DNA from 2 places in the Halomonas flagellata genome. Region 2 is predicted to be linked to the other one. Evidence: predicted binding sites of a transcription regulator. Region 2 holds the regulator's gene; the other holds the start of a gene.
The links. The regulator FNR, encoded in region 2, switches genes on or off when oxygen is low (the NO sensors DNR and NnrR bind a similar motif). The targets are predictions, from matches to a motif close to TTGATNTANATCAA.

Region 1: a site for FNR is predicted at 8,630-8,643, ahead of clpB (ATP-dependent chaperone ClpB). Genes of this name have one in related genera too.

What each region holds. Positions count from the first base shown of each region.
Region 1 is NZ_JAKVPY010000019.1:76,598-87,372, reverse strand. It holds gene pssA (CDP-diacylglycerol--serine O-phosphatidyltransferase) at 1-696, opposite strand, end outside; gene ilvC (ketol-acid reductoisomerase) at 852-1,868, opposite strand; gene ilvY (HTH-type transcriptional activator IlvY) at 2,043-2,930, shown strand; gene ilvN (acetolactate synthase small subunit) at 3,024-3,515, opposite strand; gene MKP05_RS15475 (acetolactate synthase 3 large subunit) at 3,515-5,239, opposite strand; gene clpB (ATP-dependent chaperone ClpB) at 5,918-8,500, opposite strand; gene pgeF (peptidoglycan editing factor PgeF) at 8,748-9,503, opposite strand; gene rluD (23S rRNA pseudouridine(1911/1915/1917) synthase RluD) at 9,514-10,473, opposite strand; gene MKP05_RS15455 (outer membrane protein assembly factor BamD) at 10,631-10,775, shown strand, end outside.
Region 2 is NZ_JAKVPY010000015.1:10,510-24,228, forward strand. It holds gene MKP05_RS13070 (hybrid sensor histidine kinase/response regulator) at 1-3,812, opposite strand, end outside; gene MKP05_RS13075 (hypothetical protein) at 3,917-4,432, opposite strand; gene MKP05_RS13080 (sodium:solute symporter family protein) at 4,528-6,324, opposite strand; gene MKP05_RS13085 (DUF4212 domain-containing protein) at 6,331-6,591, opposite strand; gene MKP05_RS13090 (DUF294 nucleotidyltransferase-like domain-containing protein) at 7,118-8,941, shown strand; gene MKP05_RS13095 (3'-5' exonuclease) at 8,990-9,616, shown strand; gene ttcA (tRNA 2-thiocytidine(32) synthetase TtcA) at 9,748-10,650, shown strand; gene fnr (fumarate/nitrate reduction transcriptional regulator Fnr) at 10,867-11,610, opposite strand; gene hemN (oxygen-independent coproporphyrinogen III oxidase) at 11,712-13,127, opposite strand; gene MKP05_RS13115 (sulfite exporter TauE/SafE family protein) at 13,223-13,719, opposite strand, start outside.

The sequences.
Region 1 (10,775 bases), on a different contig from region 2:
GCTGTAGTAGCGGATGTTGCTGACCATCAGCACCCCGGCGGCGGCGACGACCAACAGCATCAACAACTTGAAGCCGACCGCGTCGGCATCGAAGCTGTGGAAGGTCCAGACGCTGGCGGCGACGAAGGCCGCGGCCGACGGGCTGGGCAGGCCGATGAACCACTTCTTGTCGACGCTGCCGATCTGCACATTGAAGCGTGCCAGACGCAGTGCGGCGCAGGCCACATAGAGGAAGGCCACCACCCAGCCGGTCTTGCCGATGTCCTGCAGTATCCAGGTGAAGGCGACCAGCGCCGGCGCCACGCCGAAGGAGAGCATGTCGGAGAGGCTGTCATACTCGGCACCGAAGGCGCTCTGGGTATTGGTCATCCGCGCCACCCGGCCATCCAGGCCGTCGAGCACCATGGCGATGAAGATCGCCACGGCGGCCGCGGTGAAGTCGCCGTTGATGCCGGCCACCACGGCGAAGAAACCGGCAAACAGCGCCGAGGTAGTGAAGAGGTTGGGCAGCAGGTAGATGCCCTTGCGACGCACCTTCTTGCCGTCCTCGATGGACTCCTCGATGACCTCCGTCTCGCGCACGAAGGTAGCGGCCAGGTCTTCCTCGGCGGGGGAAGCCGTCTCGCGCTCGGCCCTGCCCTGTTCGGCACCGGGGCGACCGGCATCATGTTCGGTATTGTGGGGATCCTGACTCATTCGCCTCGTCCGTTACCAGAATGGATTCACGCGCTGGTGAATGACTGCCATTCTACACGGTGGCGTCGAGGGAACCATGCCTGCCGTCGGCCCCCGAAACGCCACGAGGGCGCGGAAACCCGCGCCCTCGTGGCTGGCCGCACCGCGGCCGGCGATCAGTTCTTGGACTTGTCGACCAGCTGGTTGGCGGCGATCCACGGCATCATGCCGCGCAGCTTGGCGCCCACGATCTCGATCTCGTGCTCGGCATTCAGGCGGCGACGCGCGGTCATCGACGGGTAGTTGCTGTTGCCCTCGTTGATGAACATCTTGGCGTATTCGCCGGTCTGGATGCGCTTGAGCGCGTTGCGCATGGCGGCGCGAGACTGCTCGTTGATCACCTCGGTGCCGGTCACGTACTCGCCATACTCCGCGTTGTTGGAGATGGAGTAGTTCATGTTGGCGATGCCGCCCTCGTACATCAGGTCGACGATCAGCTTGAGCTCGTGCAGGCACTCGAAGTAGGCCATCTCCGGGGCATAACCGGCCTCGGTCAGGGTCTCGAAGCCGGCCTTGACCAGCTCCACCGCACCGCCGCACAGCACGGCCTGCTCGCCGAACAGGTCGGTCTCGGTCTCGTCCTTGAAGGTGGTCTCGATGATGCCGCTACGGCCACCGCCGACGCCGGCGGCATAGGAGAGCGCCAGCTCCTTGGCGGTGCCGGAGGCATCCTGGTGGATGGCGATCAGGTCGGGAATGCCGCCGCCCTTGACGAATTCGGAGCGCACGGTGTGACCCGGTGCCTTGGGCGCGATCATGATCACGTCCAGGTCCTTGCGCGGCTCGATCTGGTTGTAGTGGATGTTGAAGCCATGGGCGAAGGCCAGGGTGGCGCCCTGCTTCAGGTTCGGCTCGACCTCCTGCTCGTAGATCGCCTTCTGGTTCTCGTCCGGCGCCAGGATCATCACCACGTCGGCGGTCTTGCAGGCTTCCGGCACGCTGGCGACCTTTAGGCCGGCGGCCTCGGCCTTGGCGACGGAGGAGGAGCCGGAACGCAGGCCGACGGTGACGTCGACGCCGGACTCCTTCAGGTTGTTGGCGTGGGCATGGCCCTGGGAACCGTACCCCACGATGGTGACCTTCTTGCCCTGGATGAGGGAGAGGTCGCAGTCCTTGTCGTAGTAAACGCGCATGCTGTGCTCCTGAGAGGAAGGGGTTGGTAACGATGTCAGCGTTGATGGCCACCCGCGCCGTCTGTCGCGGCGCTGGGGGTCTGACGACCGATGTCGATACCTTACGCCAGCCGCCCCATTGCGTAAAACGCGATATTTGCAACGCCGCATGCCGAAATATGCAATACTCCCCGGATGGACATGCGCCCCCTGAAACACTTCCTGGCCCTCGCCGACACCCTGCATTTCGGCCGCGCCAGCGATGCCTGTCACGTCAGCCCCTCGACGCTTTCCCGCTCGATCCGCCAGCTCGAGGAGAGCCTCGGCGTGCGTCTGTTCGATCGCGACAACCGCCACGTCAGCCTGACCCGCCAGGGACAGACCTTCCAGGGCTATGCCCGCGAGACCCTGGAACAGTGGGAGCAGCTGCGCCTGTCGCTGATGAGCGAGGCACGCACCCTCACCGGCGAGATCAGCATCTACTGCTCGGTGACCGCTAGCTACAGCTTCCTCTACGAACTGCTCAGCGAATTCCGGGCCCGCTATCCCGGCATCGAGCTCAAGCTGCATACCGGCGACCCGGCCGAGGCCATGGCGCGGGTGCTGAGCGGCGACGAGGACATGGCGATCACCTCGCGTCCCCGCCAGGTGCCCGAGGCGCTGGCCTTCAAGTCGCTGACCCGCTCACCGCTGGTGTTCATTGCCCCCTATGACAGCCACGGCTGGATACCCTCCACCCCCGAGTCGCCCTCCGCCGAGCAGTGGCGAGAGGTGCCGATGATCCTCTCCGAGGCGGGCCTGTCGCGGGAGTACAGCAACACCTGGTTCCGGGCGCTGGGGATCGCCCCGCGGATCTACGCCCAGGTGGCCGGCCACGAGGCGATCGTCAGCATGGTGGGGCTGGGCTTCGGGGTCGGGGTGGTGCCGAAAATCGTGCTCGACAACAGCCCGCTGCGCGAGCGCGTGCGGGTACTGCCGGTGAAGCCGGAGCTGCCCCATTACGACGTCGGGCTCTGCGTGCTCGAGCGTCGCCTCAGGAGCCCGCTGATCCAGGCGCTCTGGGACGAGGTGGTCGAACGGTGAGGCACAAAAAAGCCGCCCCGAAGGGCGGCCTCTGGATTCAGCAACAAGGCATGTAGAAGACTGATTTACGTCACGAGTGAACGCAGTCGTAAATCAAAGGGACAACACCTTGTCGCCGCGGGCAATGCCCGACACTCCGGTACGCGCCACCTCGAGGATGCCCACCGGCCCCATGGCCTGCAGGAAGGCATCCAGCTTGCCGGCGTCCCCGGTGATCTGCACCGTGTAGAGGCTCGGCGAGACGTCGACGATCTGCGCACGGAAGATGTCCACGGTGCGCTTGACCTCGTCGCGGGCCGCGCCCAGCGCCTTGACCTTGATCAGCATCAACTCGCGCTCGATGTGGTTGCCCTCGGTGAGGTCGACCAGCTTGACCACGTCGATCAGCTTGTTGAGGTGCTTGGTGATCTGCTCGATCACCCGGTCGTCGCCCACGGTGGTGACCGTGAGGCGTGACAGGCTCGGGTCCTCGGTGGGCGCCACGTTCAACGTCTCGATGTTGAAGTTGCGCTGAGAGAACAGCCCCACCACACGTGACAGGGCGCCCGGTTCGTTTTCCATCAGGATCGAGATGATATGACGCATCAGGTCCGCTCCGTCTTCGAAAGCAGCATGTCGCGCATGGAGCCCAGGGGCACCTGCATCGGATAGACGTGCTCGTGCGGGTCCACGGCGACGTCGAGGAACACCAGCTCGTGCTTGTCGGCAAAGGCTCTCTCCAGTGCCGGCTCGAGCTCCTCGAGCGTCTCGACCTTCAGGGCGGTGAAGCCATACGACTCGATCAGTTTCTGGAAGTCGGGCAGCGACTCCATGTAGGAGTGCGCATGGCGGGACTTGTAGTTGAGGTCCTGCCACTGGCGCACCATGCCCAGCGAGGCATTGTTGAGGTTGACGATCTTCACGCCGCCACCGAACTGCTTACAGGTCGACAGCTCCTGCATCATCATCTGGAAGCTGCCCTCGCCGGTGACGCAGATTACCTGCTCCTCGGGGAAGTTCTGCTTGATGCCCATGGCCGCCGGGAAGCCGAAGCCCATGGTGCCGAGCCCCCCGGAGGTGATGAAGCGGTTGGGCTTGTCGAACTTGTAGTACTGGGCCGCGAACATCTGGTGCTGGCCTACGTCGGTGGTCACGTACGCCTCGCCGCGGGTGATCCGGCACAGCGCCTCGATCACCTCCTGCGGCTTGATCGGCTCGCCGGGCTGCGACGGCTCATAGAGCTTGCCGTGGCGCTCCTCGCGCCAGCCGTCGATCTTCTGCCACCACTCGGCCAGGGCCTCGGGATTGGCGATCTCCTTGCCTTGCACCAGGCTGATCATCTCGTCGATCACGCTGGCCGCGGGGCCGACGATGGGCACGTCGGCCCGCACGGTCTTGGAGACCGAGCTGGGATCGATGTCCACATGGATGATCTTGGCGGTGGGACAGAACTTGGAGGTGTTGTTGGTCACCCGATCGTCGAAGCGCGCACCGATGGCGATGATCAGGTCGGCATGGTGCATCGCCATGTTCGACTCATAGGAGCCGTGCATGCCGAGCCAGCCGAGACACTGGCGGTCGCTCTGCGGGTAGGAGCCGATCCCCATCAGGGTGGTGGTGATCGGGAAGCCCAGCCGCTTGACCAGGTCGGTCAGCCCCTCGCAGGCCCGGCCGGTGACCACGCCGCCGCCGGTGTAGAACACCGGGCGCTTGGCCTTGAGCATCATCTCCACGGCCTTCCTGATCTGGCCGGTATGCCCGCGGGTGACCGGATTGTACGAGCGCATCTTCACCTTCTTCGGGTAGACGTACTCGTAGCGCTCGGTGGGGGCGGTCATGTCCTTGGGAATGTCCACCACCACCGGACCGGGACGCCCGGTCGAGGCCAGGTAGTAGGCCTTCTTGAGGACTTCCGGAATCTCGGTCGGGTGCTTGATCGAGAAGCTGTGCTTCACGATCGGGCGGGTCACGCCGATGATGTCGGTTTCCTGGAAGGCGTCGTCACCGATCAGGTGGCTCATCACCTGACCGCACAGCACCACCATCGGAATCGAGTCCATGTAGGCGGTGGCGATGCCGGTGACCGCATTGGTGGCACCGGGACCGGAGGTGACCAGCACCGTCCCCGGCTTGCCCGAGGCCCGGGCATAACCGTCGGCCGCATGGGTCGCGGCCTGTTCATGGCGCACCAGGATGTGCTTGACCTTGTCCTGGCGGAACAGGGCGTCATAGATGTGCAGCGCCGCGCCACCTGGATAGCCATAGATGTATTCGACGCCCTCATCCTGGAGGAAGCGGGCGATCATATCCGCGCCGGAAAGCAGTTCCACAGATGTTTCTCCCCTGGAGGTCTCGAGTGCGATCCGTGCCCGCTGATCGGGTCACGGGTTCGAGTGCGGCGGTATGCCGCTGCCGGACACGCCGGCACCTGATGCCAAACCCTGGCTTAATGGGCCCTGTTGGGGCCTGCACTCTCATTCGGGAACGCCGATTTATTGCTGCGCTCGATATCTTGACCGCCGGCGGTACTCAAAGTCCTCATTTACTGCCTTGTAAACTCCGGCTTTTCCGTTCCGGCGACGGTCAACCTATCGTCGCTCGCGACATAAATCAGCAGCTCCCTTTCACGGCGGATCGCCGCGTCGGGGCGTTGGCCGCCACCGGCGGTTGGCCGATGTCGGTAGTCCTTCGGCGGGTAGAGGCCAGGTGGCCTACCCTTCGCGCGGCAGTGGGGGGTCACCCGCAGGAGTCCGCGCCCGCAATCAGGAACGGTCAAGATTCCATTAGCATCACGAAGGTGTCAACCGCCGAGGACGCTCGGGTAGCCCATGAACGGAATTTCGGCAAGGCACTTTCGCCCGGATAGCGACAGGAAAGCGCCCGCCGAACGGCATAAAAAAACCCGCCGGCATGGGGAACCGGCGGGCAAACGGTTACAGGACGCAACCTGGTTTCAGTGTAGCCAGTCGTCGACCGGGGGCCCGAGCGACAACGTAACGCTTTGTGTATCAGTGATGAAACACCAGGTGATCCTCCTCCACGTCGACATGGATGACGTCGCCCGGGGAGAACTTCCCGGCCAGCAGGTCCTGGGCCAGCGGGTTCTCGATGCGGCTCTGGATCGCCCGCTTGAGCGGTCGCGCCCCGAACACCGGGTCGAAGCCCACCACGGCCAACTGGGCCAGGGCGGCGTCGCTGACCTCGAGCGACAGGTCGTGCTCGGCCAGGCGTGACCGCAGGCGGTCGAGCTGGATGCCGGCGATGGCCTGGATCTGCTCCTGGCCCAGGGCGTGGAACACCACCACCTCGTCGATGCGGTTGATCAGCTCCGGCCGGAAGTGGTCGCCCACCACCGCCATCACCATCTCCTTCATCTGCGCGTAGTCCGCGTCGTCGCCTCCCATGCGCTGGATGATGTCCGAGCCCATGTTGGAGGTCATGACAATCACGGTGTTGCGGAAGTCCACGGTACGCCCCTGGCCGTCGGTCAGGCGGCCATCCTCCAGTACCTGCAGCAGGATGTTGAAGACGTCGTGGTGGGCCTTCTCCACCTCGTCGAGCAGCAGTACCGAGTAGGGCTTGCGGCGCACCGCCTCGGTCAGGTAGCCGCCCTCCTCATAGCCGACATAGCCGGGGGGCGCCCCGATCAGCCGCGCCACGGAGTGCTTCTCCATGAACTCCGACATGTCGATGCGCACCATGGCCTCCTCGGTGTCGAAGAGGAAGTTGGCCAGCGCCTTGCAGAGCTCCGTCTTGCCCACCCCGGTGGGGCCGAGGAACAGGAAGGAGCCGTTGGGCCGATTGGGGTCGGCCAGGCCGGCGCGCGAGCGCCGCACGGCGTTGGCCACGGCGGTGACCGCCTCGTCCTGGCCGATCACCCGCTCGTGCAGCGCCGCCTCCATGCGCAGCAGCTTGTCGCGCTCGCCCTCGAGCATCTTGGCCACCGGGATGCCGGTCCAGCGCGACACCACCTCGGCGATCTCCTCCTCGGTGACGTTGGAGCGCAGCAGCTGGTGCCTGGCGGTATCGGCCTCGGCCTCGCCGGCCTCGGCGATCTTCTTCTCCAGCGCGGGGATCACCCCGTACTGGATCTCGGACATCCGCGCCAGGTCGCCCTGGCGACGCGCCTGCTCCAGGTCGATGCGCGCCCGGTCGAGCTCGTCCTTGAACTGGGCCGCGCCCTGGATGCTGGCCTTCTCGGCCTTCCAGATCTCGTCGAGGTCGGCATACTCGCGCTCGAGCTCGCCGATCTGCTCCTCCAGGCTCTCGAGGCGCTTCTTCGAGGCCTCGTCGGTCTCCTTCTTGAGGTGCTCGCGCTCCATCTTCAACTGGATCAGCCGGCGGTCGAGGCGGTCCATCTCCTCGGGCTTGGAATCGAGCTCCATGCGGATCCGTGACGACGCCTCGTCGATCAGGTCGATTGCCTTGTCGGGCAGCTGGCGGTCGGTGATGTAGCGGGTCGACAGCTTGGCCGCGGCGATGATGGCGCCGTCGGTGATGTCGACGCCGTGGTGCACCTCGTAGCGCTCCTTGAGGCCGCGCAGGATCGCCACGGTGTCCTCCTCGGAGGGCTCGTCCACCAGCACCTTCTGGAAGCGGCGCTCCAGGGCGGCGTCCTTCTCGATGTACTTGCGGTACTCGTCCAGGGTGGTGGCGCCCACGCAGTGCAGCTCGCCGCGGGCCAGCGCCGGCTTGAGCATGTTGCCGGCATCCATGGAGCCCTCGGCCTTGCCGGCGCCGACCATGGTATGCAGCTCGTCGATGAACAGGATCACCCGGCCCTCCTCCTGGGCCAGCTCCTTGAGCACAGACTTGAGGCGTTCCTCGAACTCGCCGCGGAACTTGGCCCCGGCCAGCAGCGCACCCATGTCCAGCGACAGCACGCGCTTGTCCTTGAGCCCTTCCGGCACCTCGCCGTCGACGATGCGCTGGGCCAGGCCCTCGACGATGGCGGTCTTGCCCACGCCGGGCTCGCCGATCAGCACCGGGTTGTTCTTGGTGCGCCGCTGCAGCACCTGGATGGTGCGGCGGATCTCGTCGTCACGGCCGATCACCGGGTCGAGCTTGCCGCTGGCTGCCCGCTCGTTGAGGTCCAGGGTGTACTTCTCCAGCGCCTCGCGCTGGTCCTCGGCGTTGGGGTCGTCGACCCGCTCGCCACCGCGCACGCTGTCGACGGCGGTCTCGAGCGCCTTGCGGGTCACCCCGGCCTGGGTCAGCAGCTTGGTCACCGCATGGCCCATCTCCAGCGCCGCCAGCAGCACCAGCTCGCTGGCGATGTACTGGTCGCCCCGCTTCTGGGCCTCGCGATCGGTGAGGTTGAACAGCTTGACCAGGTCGCGGGAGGGCTGCACCTCGCCATCGAACTGGGCGACCCTGGGCAGGTCGTCGAGGTGGCCCACCAGGCCGTCGCGCAGCCGGGCGGCATCGCCGCCGGCCTTCTGGACCAGTGCCTTGACGCCGGTATCGCGGGCGTCCAGCAGCGCCAGCAGCAGGTGGCCCGGCTCGAGCTGGTTATGACCACGCCCCACGGCCAGGGACTGGGCATCCGCCACGGCGTTCTGCAGCTTGGCGGTGAACTTGTCGAAACGCATGCGCTTTCCTCCATCGGGGTGGCGACGCATTCGGACACGCCGCTCGTCCCTGTCGATTCATCTTGACACACTCAATGGAGCCAGCGTGGACCGCTTTCAAGTCGGCCACCAGGGAAAGGCACGCGCGGATTGACGCGGGTCAAGGCTGCGGGCTGCGGGCGGCGGGCGGCGGGCGGCGGGCGGCGGGCGGCGGGCGGCGGGCGGCGGGCGGTAGTTTGGCTCGACGCTCGAAGCCCGTGGCCCGGTGCTACCTGAGCCAGATCACGCTGGCCATCCGCCCGGTCTTGCCGTCGTCGCGGCGGTGGGAGTAGAAGCGCGGTTCGCAGGCGGTACAGAAGTGCCCGCCACTGATGTGCGAGACCCCCAGCCGCTCGAGGCGCAGGCGCGCCAGCTTGTAGAGATCGGCCATGTAGTGGCCGAGCCGGTAGGGGCTGGGCTCGAAGGCCTCGGTCGCCTCGGGATGCACGCCGACGAAGGCCTTCTGCACCTCGGGGCCGACCTCGAACTGGGCATTGGAGATCGCCGGGCCAAGCCACGCCAGCACCTCCTCCGCCGGCACACCGAGGGCGGCCACCGAGGCCTCGAGCACGCCGCCGGCCAGCCCGCGCCAGCCGGCATGGGCCACCCCCACCCGCTGTCCGCGGCGATCGCAGAACAGCACCGGCAGGCAGTCGGCGGTGAGCACCACGCAGGCGTGGCCCTCGTCGAAGGCCACCGCGGCATCGGCCTCGGGTGGCTCGTCCGTATAGCGCTGCTGCACCCGGGCGCCGTGGACCTGGTTCAGCCACAGCAGCGGCCGCTCGTCGGTGAGCTCCTTCTGCAGCAGGCGTCGACACAGGGTGACGTGAGCCGCGTTGTCGCCGACGTGCTCGGCCGGGTTGAAGGCGGCGAAGTCCTCCTGGCTGGGGCCGGTCTCCCGGGTGGTGACGAAGGCCCCCACGGTGACGGGGGCCGGCCAGTCGGGCAGGATCAGGGTCGGGCGCAGGTCCGGGGCATCGCTCATTGCGGGGTCCTCAACGCAGGGTCTCGACGTCGTCGCGGAGGTAGTCGAGCAGCAACAGGATGTCATCCGGCAGCGGCGCGCGGAAGGTCAGGGTCTCGCCGGAACCGGGATGGACGAAGGCCAGCTTGCGGGCGTGCAGCGCCTGGCGGGGAAACTCGCGCAGCAGCGCCTTCAGCGCTTCGCCGCCCCCCCTCGGCAGCTTGAGCCGTCCGCCATAGACGGGGTCGCCCACCAGCGGATAGCGCAGATGCGCCAGGTGCACGCGGATCTGGTGCGTGCGGCCGGTCTCGAGCCGGCAGCGCACATGGGTATGGGCACGGAAGCGCTCCACCACCCGGTAGTGGGTCACCGCCGGCTTGCCGGAGGCATTCACCGCCTGGCGCTTGCGATCCCTGGGGTGGCGGCCGATGGGTGCATCGAGGGTGCCACCGGCGGTCATCACCCCGACCGACACCGCATCGTACTCACGGGAGACACTGCGCGCCTGGAGCTGTTCGACCAGCGAGGTCTGGGCCATCAGGGTCTTGGCCACCACCATCAGCCCGGAGGTGTCCTTGTCGAGCCGATGCACGATGCCCGCCCGCGGCACCGCGGCCAGCGCCGGGCAGTGGTGCAGCAGGGCATTGAGCAGGGTGCCGTCGGGGTTTCCCGCGGCCGGGTGAACCACCAGCCCCGCCGGCTTGTCGATCACCAGCACCTCGTCGTCCTCGAAGACCACGTCCAGCGGGATCGCCTCGGGCTCGAAGCGGGCATCGTCCTCGAGCTCGGCCTGCAGCTGCAGCCGCTCGCCGCCGTAGACCTTGTCCCTCGGCCTGGCGGGAGTGCCGTCGACGGTCAGGGCCCCGGCCTTGATCCAGCCCTTGAGGCGCTCCCGGGAGAAATCGGCGAACAGTTCGGCGGCGGCCTGGTCCAGACGCAGGCCGGCCATGGCATCGGGAACGCGTTGCTGTGCTTCCAGGGTCTGGGACATAAGCGAGTGAGAGCCCCGTATGCAGATATCGGAGAGGGGTTTCCGGCGGCGCATCCGGCGCAGGATGACTGCGTTTTGCCGCACGGTGCTTTATAGTGAGCGGGTTTGCGGCCGATTCTACCACGGCCGATCCGGGTTGTTTGATACGAGGATCACGATGCGCGTTTTCACCACCCCTGCACGCCTTGCGGCCCTGGTGTTGGCCACTACCCTGCTGGCGGGCTGTGCCAGCAACGGCTCCCAGGAAGAAGAGGAAGACGAGTTTGCCGGCGTCGCCGAGCGCGAGCTCTACGAAGAGGCCC
Region 2 (13,719 bases):
GCGGTGATGACGATGCCCGGTGTCGCTCCCTCCAGCCGCTCGCCGAGGGCCTCCAGGGCCATCAGGCCGGTGACCTCGTTGTCCAGGTGGTAGTCGGCGAGAATGGCGTCCGGGTCGCCGTCCAGATGGCGCAGTACCGACTTGGCGCCGCCGATGGTGGTGGCGGTGAATACTTCGCAGCCCCAGCCAGAGAGCATTGCCTTCATGCCCTCGAGGATCAGCGACTCGTTGTCGATGCACAGCACCCGGGTGCCGGCCAGCTTGTTGCCGGCCCGCCTGGGGGTGGCATCCTCGGCCTGCTGGGCCTCGGTGCGCGCGGCCACCACCGGCACACTGACCGAGAACATGGTGCCGACGCCCTCCCGAGAGTGCACCCTGATGGGGTGGTCGAGCACCCGACACATGCGATCGGCGATGGAGAGGCCCAGGCCGAGCCCCTTCTCGCTCTCCTTGTGCCGTGAGGCCTGGTCGAGGCGGCGGAACTCCTGGAATATCTCGGCTTGCTTGGAGTCGGGGATCCCCGGGCCACTGTCCCACACCTCGATGGCGAGTCGTTCGCCGTGGCGACGGCACCCCAGCAACACGCGCCCCTCCTGGGTATAGCGGATGGCGTTCGACAGGAAGTTCTGGATGATCCGGCGCAGCATCTGGGAGTCGCTGTCGACCCAGGAACGGGTCGGCACCACCACCAGGTCGAGGCCGCGGTCTTCGGCCATCACCTCGAACTCGGCACGCAGTGGGCGGAAGACGTCGGCCAGGGCGAAGTGGCTGCGCCGCGGGGTCAGGGCGCCGGCATCGAGCTTGGAGATATCGAGCAGGGTGCCGAGCAGCTCCTCGGCGGCCTGCAGCGAGTTGTCGATATGGCCGATGGTGCGTTTCATGTCGGCGGCATCCATCTCCTGGGAGAGCGCCGAGGTGAACAGCCGCGCGGCATTGAGCGGCTGCAGCAGGTCGTGGCTGGCCGCGGCCAGGAAGCGGGTCTTGGAGGCGTTGGCGTCTTCTGCCACCTGCTTGGCCTGGCGCAGGGCCAATTCTGCCTCGGCGCGTACCCGGTTCTCCTGACGCAGGGCGGCGTTGGCCTCGGAGAGCGCCTGGGTCCGCTCGCGGACCCGCTCCTCCAGGGTCTCGTTGGTCTCCTTGAGGGCGATCTCCGCCAGGCGCCGCTCGGTGATGTCCTGGTAGAGGGCGAAGAAGCCGAGGATGGCGCCGCTGTCGCCGAAATGCGGCGTGTAGGTGACCAGCATGTAGCGGGTCCCCTCGGAGAGGGGCAGCGAGACCTCGAAACTGACCCGCTCGCCGCTCAGGGCCCGCTCGATCCAGGGGGCCCGGTTGCGGGCCATCTCCGGCGAGATCACCTGCTCGATATGCTTGCCGATCACCGCGTTGCGGTCGATGCCGAAGGCCTGCTCGTAGGCGCGGTTGGTGAAGAGGTAGCGGCACTCCTTGTCGAAGTAGGCGATCAGCGCCGGCACGTTGTCGGTGTAGATGCGGATGTTGTTTTCCGAGCGGATCAGCGCTTCCTCGATGCGCTTCTGCTGGGTGATGTCCTGGTAGGTGTAGACGAAACCGCCACCGGGCATGGGATTGCCCTGCACCTCCAGCACACTGCCGTCCTGGCGGTAGCGCACGTAGCGATGAGGGTGACCCTCGCGGATATTGTCGATCAGCAGTCGCACGTGCTCCTCGGGATCGCCGGGGCCGTACTCGCCGTTGTGGGCGTTGTAGCGGAAGATCTTGTCCATCGGGGCGCCGACCCGGATCAGGTGGTCGGGAAAGCGGAACAGCTCCAGGTAACGCTGGTTCCACACCACCAGCCGCAGGTTCTGGTCGACCACGCTGATGCCCTGGTTGATGTTCTCGATGGTGGCCTGCAGCAGGGCACGGTTGAACTCCAGCACCTGGGAGGCCTCGTCGACGATGGAGATGACGTCCGAGATGCCGATGCCGCGCCCCTGCAGGGCCGAGTTGACCACGATGCGCGCCGAGGAGGCACCCAGCACCGAGGCCAGGAAGCGCTCGGTGAACTGGATCACGTCGATCGAGGCGCGGGTGCTGTCGTCCAGCGTCTTGCCGGTGCGCCGGGCATAGTCGTCGAAGGCGCGGCTCACCTGGCCGGCGCCAAGGAAGCGCTCGCACAGCACCTTGAGGTCGCCGACGGTGGTGGCACCGGTCCAGGGGCGGTTCACCGAGGTCTGGCGGGTCTCGACGCTGTCGACGAATAGCGAGGCCTGGATGCGCTCGACCACCCGCTGGGGGGTCATCTGCGAGATGAAGATGTAGCAGAAGAGATTGATGCCCAGCGAGAGCATCACGCCGTGGGTGAAGCTGTCGCCAACATTGAGGCCGAACAGCGAGGTGGGGGTGAGCCAGGCAATGCCGAGCGGCCCGCCGGCGAGCCAGTGTCCCGGCAGCACCCCGGCGGAGATCATCGCCGGCATCAGCAGGCTGTAGGCCCAGATGGCGAAGCCCGCGTTCATGCCGACGATCACCCCGAGGCGGTTGCCGCGCTTCCAGTAGAGGCCGCCGATCAGGGCCGGGGCGAACTGGGCGGCGGCGGCGAACGACAGCATGCCGATGGAGGCCAGCGAGGTGAATTCGCCGATCAGCTGGTAGAAGCCGTAGGCCAGCCCCAGGATCACGGCGATGGTGATGCGCCGCGCGCGCAGCACCAGGCGGCCGTAGTCGCGTGCCTTGGTGTCGAACCAGCGCAGGCGGAACAGCGCCGGGATCACGATCTCGTTGGAGATCATGATCGATACCGCCACGGCGGCGACGATCACCATGCCGGTGGCCGCCGAGAAGCCGCCGATGAAGGTCAGCAGGGTCAGCCACTCGTTGTTCGCCGCCATCGGCAGCGCCAGCACATAGGTGTCCGGCTCGATGCCGCTGTCGGCGAACATCGTCAGGCCGGCGGCGGCCAGCGGCAGCACGAAGAAGGCGAAGGCCACCAGGTAGAGCGGAAAGAGCCAGCGTGCCTTGGTGGCGTCGTCGCGGTGGGTATTCTCCACCACCGCCACGTGGAACTGGCGGGGCAGGCAGAGGATGGCCAGCATGGCGAGCAGGGTCTGGGCCCAGAAGCTCTGGCCGAAGTCCTGCTGGGCGAGCTGACGCTGCAGTTCCAGCTGGGTCTCGGCCCGCCCCAGCAGATCGCCGAGGCCGTCGAACATGCCCCAGGTGACGTAGGCGCCGAGTATCAGGAAGGCGAGCAGCTTGACCAGCGACTCGAAGGCCACGGCGTGGATCAGCCCCTCGTGGTGCTCGGTGGCGTCGGTGTGGCGAGTGCCGAAGAGGATGGCGAAGGCCGCCATCACCAGCGCCACGTAGAAGGCGGTGTCGCCGAACAGCGGGGTGCGGGTGATGTCGGTGGCATCGGTGAGCACGGCGAAGGAGGTGGCCACCGCCTTCAGCTGCAGGGCGATGTAGGGCAGGGTGCCGATCAGCGCCACCAGGCTGGCGAAGGCCGCCAGCGACTGGGTCTTGCCGTAGCGCGAGGCGATGAAATCGGCGATCGAGGTAACGTTCTGGTGCTTGGCGACGCGGATCATCTTGGCCAGCACCGGCCAGAACAGCAGGAACGTCAGGATCGGCCCGGCATAGATGCTGGCGAAGGACCAGCCGGCGGTGGCCGCCTGGCCCACGGCGCCATAGAAGGTCCAGGAGGTGCAGTAGATGGCCAGCGCCAGGCTGTAGATCACCGGGCGGCGCCGGCTGGCGCCGTGCTCGCGGGCACGGCGGTCGCCCCGCCAGGCGATGGCGAACAGCACGGCGATGTAGAGCAACGAAACGGCGATCAGCAGCCAGCCAGCGAACATGCGCACTCCCCCCTGTGTGCGCCCATTCTAGGGCAATGCCGCCCGAGAGGGCAGCCGGGCGTCGCTCGGTCGACCGCTGGCCGTCAGTTGCCAGGGAAGGCAGGTCACTCCTCGGTGCATACCGCCTGGAACAGGGGGGCTTCGGCGTCGATACTGCTCAGCTCGGCGAAGCGTGGCCGGCGCTCCTCACCCACGAGGGGCAGCTTGGATTGCGTGGTGCAGTTCATCAGCCAGGCCTGGTGTGACACCTGGTCCACGTACTGTCGTTCGAAGCGATAGAGAATGAACTCGACCAGTCGGTGGTGCTCCACCTGCGTCGGGACCAGGTTGTCCCGGTCCACGACGCTGAAGGCCGTGGTCATGGGGAAGATGTAGGTCCAGGGACGCCAGAAGGCACCGCCCTTCTCGATGGAGACGACCCGAGCCGACTCGGGCAGTTGGAGCTGTTTCTGGCTGAACCAGGAGTACTCGTAGTGTATCTGGTAGCCCAGCATGCCGAGGCCGGCACAGACGGGGATGATCCAGCGTGGCAGCCGCTTGCCGCTGACGAGACGCAGCAGCAGGCCGATCCCCGCGGCGCCCAGGCCGGCAAAAATCGCCCCGATCAAATGCCATAACATAAATCGACCTTCCTGAAAGAGATCGGGCTTCCCCATGGAAGCCCGATCCGGTTTGGGTCCCCGACCCGGAGCCCGGGTCGGGCAGCCATTATGGCTTAGTGGCCGGTCGCGATACCAGCACCCTTCGGATAGCGGACGCTTTCCACCAGGTCCTGGATTTCCTGCGGCGGCTCCTCGGTGGCGCTGGAGACGGCGAAGGCCACGGCGAAGTTGAAGATCGCGCCGACCGCACCGAAGGAGAGCGGCGAGATGCCCAGGATCCAGTTGTCCGGCGTGTTGGGCAGCATGTTGGTCTCCGGAATGAAGAACCAGCCCAGGTAGGTGAAGATGTAGAGCAGGGTAGTGCCCAGGCCGGTCAGCATGCCGGCAACGGCGCCCTTGTTGTTCACCCGCTTGGAGAAGATGCCCATCATCAGCGCCGGGAACAGCGAGGCACCGGCGATACCGAAGGCTAGCGCCACCGTCTGTGCCGCGAAGCCCGGGGGATTCAGGCCCAGGTAGGTCGCCAGCAGGATGGCGCCGGCCATGGAGATCCGCGCCGCCAGCATCTCGCCCTTCTCGGTGATCTTCGGGTTGATCATGGTCTTGATCAGGTCATGGCTGATGGCCGAGGAGATGGCCAGCAGCAGGCCGGCGGCCGTGGACAGTGCCGCAGCGATACCACCGGCGGCGATCAGGCCGATGACCCAGCTCGGCAGGTTGGCGATCTCCGGGTTGGCGAGGACCAGGATGTCGTTGTTGACGGTAAGTTCGCTGCCTTCCCAGCCACGTTCTGCGGCGGTTGAAGCGAAGGCTTCGTTGCCGTCGTTGTAGACCTGGATGCGGCCGTCGCCGTTCTTGTCCTCGAAGGTGATCAGGCCGGTCTCTTCCCAGGTCCGGACCCACTCGGGACGCTCCTCGTAGAGGATGGGGTTGGTGGCGGCTTCATCGTAGTTCTCGACCTGGCCGGCCATATCCGGATAGACGGTGGTCATCAGGTTCAGGCGTGCCATGGACCCCACCGCGGGAGCGGTCAGGTAGAGCAGGGCGATGAACACCAGGGCCCAGCCGGCAGACCAGCGCGCATCGGCCACCTTCGGCACGGTGAAGAAGCGGATGATGACGTGAGGCAGGCCCGCGGTACCGACCATCAGCGACAGGGTGAACAGCACCATGTTGAGCTTGTTGTCGACATCGGCCGTGTAGTCGCGGAAGCCCAGCGCATTGATCACGTCATCCAGCTTCGCCAGCAGCGGCACACCGGACTCGGAGTGGGTGCTGAACAGGCCCAGGCCGGGAATGGGGTTGCCGGTCAGCTCCAGCGAGATGAACACGGCCGGGATAGTGTAGGCGATGATCAGCACGATGTACTGGGCCACCTGGGTGTAGGTGATGCCCTTCATGCCGCCGAAGACCGCGTAGAGGAAGACGATGAAGGCCGCGATCCAGATGCCCCAGGTATTGGAGACTTCCAGGAAGCGGGAGAAGGCCACGCCAGCACCGGTCATCTGGCCGATGACGTAGGTGATCGAGGCGACGACCAGGCAGATCACGGCGACCAGGCGGGCGGTGTTGCTGTAGAAGCGGTCACCGATGAAGTCGGGCACCGTGAACTTGCCGAACTTGCGCAGGTAGGGCGCCAGCAGCATGGCCAGGATGACGTAGCCACCGGTCCAGCCCATCAGGAAGGTGGAGTTGGCGTAGCCCCCGGAGGCCAGCAGGCCCGCCATGGAGATGAAGGAGGCCGCGGACATCCAGTCGGCGGCGGTCGCCATGCCGTTGGTGATCGGGTGCACGCCGCCACCGGCCACGTAGAAGTCCTTGGTCGATCCGGCACGGGCCCAGATCGCGATGCCGATGTAGAGGGCGAAGGAGGCCCCTACGAACAGCAGGTTGATGGCAAACTGACTCATGCTGGCTTACTCCCCGAGTCCGAACTGTTTATCGAGTCGGTTCATCTTCCACGCGTAGAAGAAGATGATGCCGATGAAGGTCAGGATCGAACCCTGCTGGGCGAACCAGAAGCCCAGGTCCGTACCGCCGATGGGAATGGCTGACAGCAGGGGACGTAGCAGGATGGCGAATCCGTAGGACACCAGCGCCCAGACGATCAGGCAGCCGGCAATCAGACGGATGTTCGCCTTCCAGTAAGCAGCGGCATTGGATTTCTCATCTGCCATGGTGTTGCTCTCCACTTGTTATTGAGAGGGTGAGAAGGTGCGCCGATCATTCCACAAGCCCCATCGGGGCAATCGCACGTATACAACGACTCCCCCTCGAACGGTCCTCCTGTACGAGGATATTGCCAGCCTGTCGGTGACAAGGATTGTCGACGTGCGATTGCCCCGCATGACTCATGGTGGATACTGGGCAATGAACGGGAAAAATAAATCCCAGACTTTGGTATCATGAATAAATAGCGATGGAATGTCGTTTGTAGTTTTCTTTACATATCAGCACTTTATTAGCTGTTGTGGCCGTAGGTTGCGAGTCATCCAGAGGGGGCATAGGACGATGGTCTAGCCGGCCAGGTATGGGACGATGGTCTAATCACGCAGGGCGCTATGACGTTGGTCTAATTCGGAAAGGATAGGACGATTGTCTAGGTTCTTTCCTGGATCATCACTTTGCTATCTTGAAGTCACCGTGGCCGTGACGGGCCTATGAACCTGCGGGGTGAGACAGCCGCCTAACGAGGACAGCCCCATGGTCGATGTCGATCTCTCTCAACCGCCCTTCACCTTCCTGGATGATGAAGGACGCGCGCGCGTTCGCAGTGGTATCGACCTGGCCTATTTCGATCGTGACGAGATCATTCTCGAGGCCGGCCAGCCCGGTGAGTTCGTCTTCATCATCCATAAGGGCGAGGTCGCGGAACTGGACACGACCCTTCCCGGTGCGCGCGAGCGCATCGGCCACTACACCCATGGCGACCTGTTCGGTGCCATCAGCATCCTCAACGGCAAGAGCCGCTATCGCTTCCGCGCCGAGCAGGAGAGTCTCTGCTATCTGCTGCCGAAGGCCCTGTTCCTGCAGTTGTGCGACGACTATCCGGCCTTCGCCGAGTTCTTCCGCCAGACCCTGGCCCACAAGGCCCGCCTGTTGACCGAGCAGCGCGCCGAGGGGGGGGTGACCATGGCCGGCTTCATGCTGGCCAGGGTCAGCGAGTGCATGCGCCAGCCGCTCTGCGTGGGGCCGGCGTCGACCATCGCCGAGGCGGTGGCCACCCTGCATGACAGTCACGCCGATAGTCTGCTGGTCAACGGCGAGCAGGGGGCGGGCATGGTCACCAAGACCGACCTGCTCAACGCCCTGGTGCTGGAGGGGCGTGAGCAGGACAGCCCGGTGCAGGCGGTGGCCCACTTCGAGCTGGTGACGGTGACGCCGGACCAGTACCTGTTCGAGGTGCTGGTGGTGATGACTCGCCACAAGGTGGAGCGGGTGGTGGTCATGGAGCAGGACGCGCCCTGCGGCGTGGTCGAGCTGACCGACGTGCTCAGCTACTTCTCCAGCCGCAGCTACGTGGTCAGCCTGCAGGTGGCGCAGGCGGACAGCCTCGAGGCGCTGGCCGCGGCCAGCCGGCGTACCCCGGAGCTGGTGAGGGCGCTGATGGCCCAGGGAGTCAAGCTGCGCTTCGCCATGGGGCTGCTGGCGGCGCTGAACGGCCGCATCATGAACAAGGCCTGGGGCTTTCTGATCGACGAGCGCTACCACGGCGACAGCTGCCTGATGGTGATGGGCAGCGAGGGGCGCGGGGAACAGATTCTCAAGACCGATCAGGACAATGGCCTGATCCTGGCCGATGACCTCGACTGGCCCGACTGCGCCGAGCAGATGCAGCGACTCACCGACACCCTGATCGAGCTCGGCTATCCGCCCTGCCCGGGCAATATCATGGTTTCCAACCCGGAGTGGGTGGGCAGCGTGACCCAGTGGCGCGGCCGCATTGCCCGCTGGGCGGCGGGCCGCGACGGCGACAGCCTGATGAAGCTCGCCATCCTGCTCGACTCCCACGCGGTGGCAGGCAACCCGACCCTGCTCGAGCAGGTCCGCGAGGAGCTGTTCGAGCGCTGCTCCCGGGACGAGATCCTGCTCTCCTACTTTGCCCGCCCGGCATTGCGCTTCTCCACGCCGCTGACCCTGTTCGGCTCGTTGAAGAAGCCCCAGCACGGCATCGACATCAAGAAGGGCGGCATCTTCCCCATCGTCCACGGGGTGCGTGCCATGGCTCTGGAGCGCGGCATCCGCCTGACCTCGACGCTGGAGCGCCTCGACGCCCTGGCCGAGGACGGTCGCCTGGAGGCTCGTTTCGCCGAGGACCTGGGCGAGGCGCTGTCACTGTTCACCCAACTGCGCCTCGAGCAGCAGCTGGCGCGCCTGGACGGCGATGGCAGCAAGGGCGGGAAGCCCGATCGGGTGGTGGTGCAGGAACTCTCGTCGCTGGAGCGCGACCTGCTCCGCGAGGCGCTGCACATCGTCAAGGATTTCAAGCAGCGCCTGTCGCATCGCTTCCATCTGGAATACTCATGACGCGCGGCGCTCTTTCAGGGATCGACAACAACAACAGGAGGTCACTCCATGCTCAAGGTACTGCGCCGGGCCGCCGACCGGCGTCGCCAGGCCGACGGCTATTATGCCTGGTTGTTCCAGCCCTACACCGGCGACGAGCTGGTCGCCATCGATAGCGAGACCACCGGGCTCGATACCCGCAGTGCCGAACTGGTGTCGCTGGCGGCGGTGAAGATTCGCGGCGATCGGGTGCTGGCCAGCGAATCACTGGACCTGCGCCTGCAGCGGCCCGCGTCGCTGAGTGGCGACTCGATACGCATCCACGGCCTGCGTGGCATCGACCTGGAGGGTGGCGAAAGCATCGGGGCGGCACTGGGCCGCTTCCTTGACTTCATCGGCAACCGGCCGCTGGTGGGCTGGTGCCTGGATTTCGATCTGTCGATCATCAACCGGGAGTTGCGGCCGCGCTTCGGCTTCGACCTGCCCAATGCCGGCATCGACGTGGCGCATGCCTATGTCCGTCAGCTACGCCGCAGCCATCCCGAGGTCGAGCCGGGCCTGCGCTTCGAGCAGGTGGCCGGCGCCCTGGGAGTGCCGGTGATGGGACGCCACACCGCCCTGGGCGATGCCGTGACCACGGCGCTGATGTATCTGCGCCTGGAGCGAGGCGCCATGCTGGCGAAGCGGAGCTCGTGAGCCCCTCGTCTCGAGGGGCAGCCACGGCATGGGCATCCTCCGGGCCGTCGACGCCGTACCGTCGCCAGGCGGCGGCGGTGGTGGTAGGATAGGCACCCGTGATTTCCAGCCGCTCTGGCAGCGCCCCGACCATGCAAGACGCCGTGATCTTCGACCCCAACCCTGCCGATGCTCCCGCCACAGCAGGCGACGCCACCACCCTCGATGCCAGGGGCAAGCGCGAGTTCAACAAGCTGCAGAAGCGCCTGCGACGCCAGGTGGGCAATGCCATCATCGACTACGAGATGATCGGCGAGGGCGACCGGGTGATGGTCTGCCTGAGCGGCGGCAAGGACAGCTACACCATGCTCGAGATCCTGCGCAGCCTGCAGCGCAATGCTCCGGTGCGCTTCTCGCTGGTGGCGGTCAACCTCGACCAGAAGCAGCCCGGTTTCCCCGAGCAGGTGTTGCCCGAGTACCTGGATGGCATCGGGGTGGAGTACCACATCCTCGAGCGCGACACCTACTCGGTGGTCAAGGAGAAGACCCCCGAGGGCAAGACCACCTGTGCGCTCTGTTCGCGGCTGCGTCGCGGCTCGCTCTACGGCTTCGCCGAGGAGATCGGTGCCACCAAGATCGCCCTGGGCCACCATCGCGAGGACATCCTCGAGACGCTGTTCCTCAACCTCTTCTTCGGCGGCAGCCTCAAGGCGATGCCGCCCAAGCTGCTCTCCGACGACGGCCGGAACATCGTCATCCGTCCGCTGGCCTATTGCCGGGAGGCGGACATCGCCGAGTTCGCGCGGCTGATGGACTTCCCGATCATCCCCTGCAATCTCTGCGGTTCCCAGCCCAACCTGCAGCGCCAGGTGGTCAAGGAGATGCTCGCCGAATGGGAGGCCAGGCACCCCGGCCGGCTCGAGAGCATGTTCAAGGCGGTGACCAACGTGGCGCCCTCGCAGTTGGCCGACCGCAAGCTTTTCGACTTCGCCGGCCTGGAGGAGAAGCAGGCCCGGCGGCAGGCCGACCGCATCGATATCCGCCAAGAGTCATAAGCTGGAAGAGCGGCGCTTCGCGCCTGGAAGCTTAAAGAAAAAACCTTGACGCCAGGGCTGGTGGCAACATGCTGATTTCCAGCTTCCAGCTTCCAGCTTCCAGCTTCCAGCTTCCAGCTTCCAGCTTCCAGCTTCCAGCTTCCAGCTTCCAGCTTCCAGCTTCCAGCTTCCAGCTTCCAGCTTCCAGCTTCCAGCTTCCAGCTGGCGCGCAGCGCCTCAGCGCGCGCCTTCCTCCTCGGCGACCTGTGCCAGGGCCGCCAGGTCGAGGATGTTGACCTCGCGGCCGGAGACGGCCACCAGCCCCTGCGTCTGGAAGCGGCCGAGGATGCGACTCACCGTCTCCACCGCCAGCCCCAGGTAGTTGCCGATATCGGCCCGGGACATGGAGAGGCGGAAGCTGTAGGGCGAGTAGCCGCGGCGGCGGAAGCGGTCGGAGAGGCCGGCGAAGAAGGTCGCCAGGCGCTGGTCGGCGGTCTTGCGGGACAGCAGCCGCATCATGCGGCGGTCGTCGCGCATCTCCTTGCTCATGCTGCGGTAGAGCTGGGTGCGCAGCTCCGGCAGCTCCTCGGAGAGGGCGTCGAGGCGGTCGAAGGGAATCTCGCAGACGGTGGTGGTCTCGAGCGCCACCACCGTGCCGGGATAGCGCGCCTCGTCGATGCCATCGAGGCCCACCAGCTCGCTGGGCAGGTAGAAGTTGGTCAACTGGTCCTCGCCGCAGCCCTCGGTGGTGACCTGCTTGAGGCTGCCCGAGCGCACGGCGTAGATGCTGGTGAAGGCGCTGTCCTGGCGGAACAGCGCCTCGCCCTTCTTCAGGGGAGCGCGGCGCCGGATGATGGCGTCGAACTGGTCCATGTCCTGGAGCTCGAGTGCCAGCGGCAGGCAGAGCGAGCTGAGGCTGCAGGTCTGGCAGCGGGTCTCGTGCAGCAGGGAACGCCGCCTGCCGGTCGCGGTATCAGGCATGCTCTCCTCCATGATGGTGACTCTGCCACCATTATGGGGGATTCGTCCGGGCCGGCATAGCATCCCTTTGGAGGTAGCCTCCGGCCATCGGAGGTAGTCCCTCACCGGAGGCGTGAGCGGGGCGAGGCCGGCTGGTCCGGGAGCTGGGGGTCGAAGGCCATGGCGAGGTGCCGGAGCAGCAGCCGGCCGATCGGCGTGACGACGAGCCGGGGGCCGGCACGCTCCACCAGGCCATCGCGCTCGGCTCCTTCCAGCCGGGCCAGGACATCGGCCAGCCGGGCCTCGGCATCGACCCCGAAGGCCTGGCCCAGCGCCTCGAGATCGAGGGACAGGTCGCATATCAGGCGCTCGCTGGCGTGCCGCCGCAGGCAGTCGTCGAATGTCAGGCGCCGTCCGCGGTCGGTGGCCAGGCGGCCGGCATCCAGCGCCGCCTCATAGGCGGCGAGCCCCACGGGGTTCCGGGCGTAGGCGTCATCGACCCGGCTGATCGCCGAGACGCCGAGCCCCACCAGGTCGCACCGGGCGTGGCTGGAGTAGCCCCGGACGTCGTGCGTGAGGCTACCCTGGCGCTGGGCCTTTGCCAGGCTGTCGTCGGGGCGGGCGAAGTGGTCCATGCCGATGTGCACATAGCCCGCCGCGGTCAGCATCTCGAGGGTGGTATGCAGCATCGCCAGCGTCTCCTCGGGCCCGGGCAGGTCCTCGGCGTGGATGCGGCGCTGGGGCGTGAAGCGTTCGGGCAGGTGAGCATAGTGGAACACCGACAGCCGGGCCGGGGCCATGGCGATCACCTGCGCCAGGGTCTCGGCGAAACTGTCGCGGGTCTGCAGCGGCAGGCCATAGATCAGGTCGAGGTTGAGCGAGCGGAAGCCGAGGCGGTCGGCTTCGTCGATCAGCGACTCGGTGAGTACCCGGGGCTGGACCCGGTTGATCGCCTGCTGCACCCTGAGGTCCAGGTCCTGGACGCCGAGGCTCAGGCGGTTGAAGCCGAGTGCCTGCAGATGGCGCAGGGTGAGGACATTGGCCTCCCGGGGGTCGATCTCGATGGCGTAGTCACGCTCCCTCGAGCCCGAGAGCCCGAAACGGGCATCGAGGCGATCGATCAGGTCGCTCATCTGGTCGAGGGTGAGGAAGGTCGGGGTGCCGCCGCCCCAGTGCAGCTGCTGGACCTCCCGGGCGGCGTCGAGATGGCGGGAGGTGAGCACCATCTCCCGGTCGAGGCGCGACAGGTACGGCTCGGCCAGCCGCGTGTCCCCGGTGGCGATCTTGTTGCAGGCACAGTAGAAGCAGGCCTGGCGGCAGAAGGGCACATGGACATAGAGCGACAAGGCACGGCCCGCGTCGTTGCTGCGGGCGAGGGCCGCGGTGAAGTCGTCGGGCCCGAAGTCCTCCCGGAAGCCGAGGGCCGTGGGATGTGAGGTGGGGCGCGGGCCGCAGGCGTCGTAGCGGCGCAGCAGTACCGGGTCCCAGGCGAACTGGGCGGAACCCCCTGGGCCTTCGCGCGTCGCGTGAGCGGACATGACGGCACTCCGGATGATGGACATGCCTCGATGGTAGCGAGGGCGACCCCCGGCCGTGTTGAGCTGCGTCAAGCGGGAACGAGATCGTCGGGGGGTCAGGCGTGGCCGCCGGCGGGCAGCAGCATCCAGAGCTGCCACAGGGCGAAGGCGATGATCGACGCCGCGGCCAGGGTGCGGGTGGCGCGGTGGCGGATCAGGCTGCCGAGCTGGCGTGTCGCCAGGCCGGTGACCAGCAGGGCCGGCAGGGTACCCAGGCCGAAGGCGCCCATCAGCAGGGCGCCCTGGTGCGGGGCGGCGGTGGCCAGGCTCCAGGCGAGCATGGAGTAGACCAGCCCGCACGGCAACCAGCCCCAGACTGCCCCCAGCGCCACCGCCTGGGGAACCTTCACCACAGGCATCAGCCGCCGGCCCAGCGGCTCCAGGTGGCGCCACAGCCGCTTGCCGACGGCCTCCACCCTGAGCAGCCCCTTCCACCAGTCGGCGATATAGAGCGCCATCAGGATCAGCATCACCGCGGCCAGCCCCTGCAGCACCAGGCGGGCCGTGGGGGTGATGGCGACCAGGGTGCCGAGCCCGGCCACCAGCGCACCGG